Linked DNA regions of Ruminococcus albus AD2013. The protein of the gene in region 2 interacts with the protein of the main gene of each other region in a pairwise test. Links are inferred from orthologs where the notes say so. Each region holds a gene or a part of one and is shown on either strand. Other genes may lie near its edges.

Region 1 (2,913 bases), 550 kb from region 2 along the record:
ACTCAGAACAGTGCCCTCATCGTCTTCATCAACAAAAGCACTTTCTATCTCCATTATCTCTTCTATCTGCGCAGAAGTCAGCAGAGGGAATTTCTTCTTGTCGTACTTTCCATCGCGCTTTATTATCTCGGCAAGCTTTGACTTGTTGCGCTCTACCCTGCCCAGCTTGTCAGCAATATCGGAGATATTATCCATTATATCCTGCTGATCTTCCATATAAAACAGGACCGTCACAGGCTTGCCCCAAATCTCGTAAGATATCTCAAATGCTTCCTGTTCCTCGTTGTACTTAATCTTATCCAAAATCTACTCCTCCTCGCCGTATTCTTCTTCAATATCTCGCAAGACCTCTTTTATGAGGTCATAACCATAACCATATCTTACCAGCGCATTCTTTACACGGTTAACGCCCTTTTCGTCATCAAGGTAACGCAGATATTTCTTCTCCACCAATTCATAAAGGCGGTCATACCACGTATCTTCCTCGTCTTCGTCATATCTGTCAAGGGCTTCGTTAATGACTTCCGATGTGAGACCTTTATTTCGCATCTCACGGAACGCCCTTGTTCTGCCGAATTTTTTGACTTCAACATAATGACGCGCCATACCCTCAGCATAGCGTCTGTCGTTGACAGTGCCCATCTCCACCATCTTATCCATTACACGATAACAGGTGTCTTCGGAATAATTCTTTTCAAGCTTTCGGAAGAGTTCGATATACGAATAGTCCTTATAATCCAGCAGATACAGCGCTCTTTCCCGCGCCTTGCGGTATTCTTCCTCTGCCTTGATATCTTCCCACGCAGACAAAGGCAGACTGATGCCTGCCTTTAAATTATATCTGCTTACTATCTCACGATTCAGGAATTCAGCATCCCTGTCCTCGAATTCGATCATATAAGTCGCGCCCTTGTAAAGGGATACGTTGGTTATTTTAAGCATTTTTTTACTCACCGAGACTGTCGATATCTATCGGTGCGAACTCCTCAAAATCCTCATCTGAAGGATTCTCGGGTTCGACAGATGCCTTATCAGCGGTGATGCCTGCACCTGCATTAGCCTTTTCTTCAAGCTTTGATTTTTTCTCAGATTTCTTATTTGAAGAAGCCAGTGCATCATCAACGGAAGCCGCCTTTATCTTCTCCTCGATCTCAGCCATGATATCCGGATGATCCAGCAGGAACTGCTTGGAGTTGTCTCTGCCCTGACCCAGTTTGTAATCCTCATAGCTGAACCATGCGCCGCCCTTCTTGACGATACCGAGATCAACAGCCGCATCAAGAACTTCGCCCACGCGGGAGATGCCCTTGCCATACATGATATCGAATTCACACTCCTTGAAAGGAGGAGCGACTTTATTCTTTACGACCTTACATTTAGTCCTGTTGCCCAGAACTTCTCCGCCGTCCTTGATCTGCTCACCGCGTCTGACTTCAATACGTACCGAAGCATAGAACTTCAGCGCACGTCCGCCGGGAGTAGTCTCGGGGTTGCCGTACATAACACCTATCTTCTCACGCACCTGATTAATAAATACGCAGGTAGTATTGGATTTAGAAACAACACCTGTCAGCTTTCTCATAGCCTGTGACATAAGTCTTGCCAGCTGACCTACGTGGGTATCGCCCATTTCGCCGTCTATCTCAGCCTTTGTTACCATAGCTGCAACAGAGTCGATAACTATGCAATCGATAGCACCGGATCTTGCCAGTGCTTCGGCTATCTCCAGTGCCTGCTCGCCGCTGTCTGGCTGTGATACCAGCATACTGTCGATATCAACACCCAGATTCTTTGCATATACAGGGTCGAGAGCGTGCTCAACATCGATGAAAGCAACATCGCCGCCCATCTTCTGGGTCTCTGCAATAATATGCAGTGCAACTGTTGTCTTACCCGAGGACTCGGGTCCGTATATCTCGATGATACGTCCGCGGGGAACACCGCCTATACCAAGAGCCATATCAAGCATCATAGATCCTGTGGGGATAGCCTCAACGTCCATAGCCCTTGCATCGCCCAGCTTCATTATAGCACCCTTACCGAACTGCTTTTCAATAAAAGCAATGGCAGTTTCAAGTGCCTTCTTCTTCTCCTCAGCGTCGGTGATGTTGTGGACCTTAACGTCCTTTTCCTTTTTCTTCTTATCGATAGCCATATTTTTTATTTCCTTTCAAAATCAATTTTATCGGAAATTTTTCTTTCCTGCATATATTATAACACATTAACTGTCCCTTTGTACGGACTGCAAGTGATTTTTTGCCAAATTAAAGATTTGCGTACTAAAATTCGTACTATTATCGTTTTCTGTACTCTTTAATGTACTCTATGCGTCTTTTTCGACGTTCAGAACCGTTTTTCTTATGAAAATAGTTATCCTGAAGACTTCTTTTTCTCATCAGAGCATGACGTACAGCCATATGTCCGCTGAGTTCGGATTCTGCATCAAACAGAATACCCCAGGGTCTTGCGGGACGTTTTGCGCACATAGGACAATCAGGATCGCCGCAGACATCTTCTGCCCACCTATCGCAGGCAAGGCATCCAAGTGCATCATACATCGGGAAATCATAAAGTTCCGCACCGCACACTTCGCAGACACGACCCGTTTCAAAGGCAAAGCCTTCGTTTACCAGTCTGCGCATTTTTGCACGTCTTTTAAGGTAGTTCTTCCTGTTTTTCAAATTTCATCACCGCCGACATACCGGCATTATTTTATTTCGTCAGACGACTTCGGTATAGTGCAGTCGTAATGCCACTTCGCGTTCAGAAGCCCTGCATTGAAGCCTTCATCGCAGAAGTCTATCTTTGTCCTGTCTTCCTCGCTGCCCTCGTAGAAAACTTCCTCGGGTGCAGTGAAGTTGAAGGCTTTGAAGCCTATAAATTTCATGCTTTTCGGGATATAAATACGTTTCA
Region 2 (2,993 bases):
TAATACAGAATTTTTCAAGGCAGGCAATAAGATGATTTGTCTGCCTTGTTGTGAGTAATATAACAGAATCGGAGGAATTTAAAATGGCTAACGTTACAGTTCAGGCTATAAAGGAACTTATGAGCATTACAGGCGTCGGCATGATGGACTGCAAGAGAGCACTCGTTGCAGCTGACGGCGATCAGGATAAGGCTATCGAGGCACTGAGAGAAAAGGGTCTCGCTACACAGGCTAAGAAGAGCGGCAGAGCTGCTGCTGAGGGCGTTGTTGCTACTGTTGTTAACAACGGCGTAGGTGTTATGGTTGAGATCAACACCGAGACTGACTTCGCTGCTAACACCGATGATTTCAAGGCTTTCGCTGCAAGCGTAGCTAACACCATCGTTGAGAAGAACCCTGCTGACGTTGACGCTCTGAAGGCTACAACAATCAGCGGCGGCGACAAGACTGTTGACGAAGTTCTGACTGAGCTCGCAGGCATGAAGATCAGAGAGAACATCGTTATCCGTCGTTTTGTAAGACTCGAAGGCACTGTTGCTTCTTACGTTCACAACGGCGGCAGCATCGGCGTTCTGGTTAAGATGGATACCGATATCAAGGACGATGCAGTTCTGACTGTTGGTAAGGACGTTGCAATGCAGTCCGCAGCTCTGAACCCTGCTTACCTCAAGAGAGACGAAGTTCCCGCTGAGGTTCTCGATAAGGAGAAGGAGATCATGATGGCTCAGATGGCTGAGGATCCTAAGATGGCTAACAAGCCTGAGCAGGTAAGAGCTAAGATCGTTGAAGGTAAGGTAGGCAAGTACTACAAGGAGAACTGTCTGCTGGAGCAGGCTTTCGTAAAGGACGACAAGGTTTCCGTACAGGAGTACGTTGCAGCTGAGGCTAAGAAGCTGGGCGGCACCATCACTGTTGCTGAAGTTGTTCGTTTCGAGAGAGGCGAGGGCGTTGAGAAGAAGGAAGAGAACTTCGCAGACGAGATCGCAAGCATGATCAAGTAATTGAAACATCTTCAATAAATATGACCGCAGCTTATTTCGGTATGCTGCGGTCTTTTTGGCTTAATCGGCTTATCAAAGAATGATATCATGTGGTTCAAACGCAGGTATAGCGCCATCGCGTAAGAGTACGCTTTGTCCTTTATAGATCTCGTTGAAAATGTTTGCAGGGGGTATACAGTAAACATCCTTACCTTGGGAAATTGCATGGCTGGCTGTGTTTATCGAACCGCTGTGTACTCCTGCCTGAACAACCAGCACAGCTTTGGACAGCCCTGCGATAAGACGGTTACGTATGGTGAAATACTCCTTTGCAGGGCTTTCTAACGGAGGGTATTCTGAAATAACTGCGCCTTTTTGTGCAATTGAGTTTTTCAGCTCTGCGCTGTTTCTTGGATAATCATAGTCAATACCACAGCCGAGTACTGCTACTGTCGTGCCTTCGGCTTCGATGGCACCCGTGTGAGCGGAGGAGTCTATTCCTCGTGCAAATCCGCTGATTATCGTATGACCATCTCTGGCTTTGGTTCGTGCAAAGTATTTTGCAACATCAATTGAATATGGCGTGGCTTCCCTCGAACCAACGATCGTCAATGAAGAACGCTCTTTCAGAACTTCCTTATCTCCAAGGCAGTATAACACTAAGGGTGGGCAGTCGATCTCGAGAAGGTTTTCTGGAAAATCCAGGTCATAGCAAGTTATTACCCCGATGCCCCTTTCGTCACAATAGCTCTGTATCTGCTCTGTCAGCGAAAAATCAAAAGCTTTTGCAGCGGCAGAAAAGCTGTGCGGGATATCTTCGTCAGTATCGTTTTGCAGGGCGTACAACAGCTTTACGGGGTCGTCGTATCTCTGCATCAGAGAATCTATACCTGCCTTACCCGGTGTATAGATCAGCGAAAGTGCGAACAATGCTTGTTTGTCTGTCATTGACATATCATCACCCCTTATGTTTTGTTTTATTTTATTGTATCATATCTTATTGTATATTTCAACAGAAATTTTGAATTTTCCTACGAAGTTTAAAGTTGTCCTTGAAAATCAGAATATATTATGCTATAATATATTTATATTATAGGGGCGAGAGGTGATATGCTTGATAGGAAAAATCAACCTTCATGGGATATGGGAACTGTTTCTTGACTATAACTGTACAGGTGAAAATGTCACATATAATGAAAATATTAAACTACCGAATACGACTTCAAACGCCCATAAAGGTAAGTTCAACGAAGAACGTGCAACAGGTCATCTTACTGATACTTACAAATTTGAGGGCTGGGCGTGGTTCAGACGGAAGATAGATACTAATGCTCTTAATTGTACATCACTAGAGCTTTTTCTTGAACGCACACGTATCACCGAAGTTTTTGTTGATGGTGTTTCTCTCGGAATTCAGGATAGCTTTTGTGCGCCGCATATTTACGACCTTACAGAATTCATAGGTACAGGTGAGCGTGAGCTTGTCATAAAAGTGTCTAATGTTGGCTACAAGACGAAGGGCTGTCACATGACTTCCCGTGATACACAGACGAACTGGAACGGTATACTGGGCAGGATTGAACTTATAGGCTACGGTGCGGCACACTGCAAAAATGTTGTCATCACTCCCGATATACATTCAGGAACAGTTAATGTTACTGCTGATATCATTGGTGTTGAAAGTGGAACTGCGGTCATCAAGGCAGTAAATTATCCTGATGGGGCACCTGCCTGCGAACCTGTTGAATTTACTTATATCAACGGCAGACTGATCGCTGAGTACCCGATGTGTAAGAATTTTAAACTCTGGAGCGAACACTCTCCCGAACTCTATGAGCTTGTTATTGATATCGATGGTGACATTTCAAAGCACATTTTTGGTATGCGGGAATTTTCCGTCGCAGACGGTAAATTCATCGTAAACGGCAAGCGTACTTTCCTGCGGGGCAAGCACGACGGCATGATCTTTCCGAAGACAGCTTACGCACCCTGCGATGTTGATGAGTGGCTGCG

The links. The genes of interacting proteins can lie anywhere in the genome.
Region 1: the proteins of dprA (region 2) and recA interact in binary tests that used the Bacillus subtilis proteins (3 or more experiments, as listed by UniProt). The link is inferred for Ruminococcus albus AD2013 from one-to-one orthologs.

Annotation. Positions count from the first base shown.
Region 1 is NZ_JAGS01000001.1:665,582-668,494, reverse strand. Bases 52-2,913 are described here. They hold recA (recombinase RecA), read right to left. Parts: upstream 2,156-2,913; coding sequence 947-2,155; downstream 52-946. Other genes in these bases: N773_RS0102845 (leucine-rich repeat protein), read right to left, coding at 2,708-2,913; N773_RS0102850 (hypothetical protein), read right to left, coding at 2,295-2,681; N773_RS0102860 (regulatory protein RecX), read right to left, coding at 307-942; N773_RS0102865 (hypothetical protein), read right to left, coding at 52-303. In the rest of the region: more of N773_RS0102865, read right to left, coding at 1-51. UniProt on the Bacillus subtilis protein: Multifunctional protein involved in homologous recombination, DNA repair and competence.
Region 2 is NZ_JAGS01000001.1:1,210,634-1,213,626, reverse strand. What follows is about bases 5-2,946. They hold dprA (DNA-processing protein DprA), read right to left. Parts: upstream 1,935-2,946; coding sequence 1,074-1,934; downstream 5-1,073. Other genes in these bases: N773_RS19750 (glycoside hydrolase family 2 TIM barrel-domain containing protein), read left to right, coding at 2,095-2,946; tsf (translation elongation factor Ts), read left to right, coding at 84-1,001. Outside these bases: more of N773_RS19750, read left to right, coding at 2,947-2,993. UniProt on the Bacillus subtilis protein: Protein that helps load RecA onto ssDNA during transformation. Binds cooperatively to circular ssDNA, is able to bridge different segments of DNA. Favors the loading of RecA onto SsbA- or SsbB-coated ssDNA and formation of RecA-DNA filaments.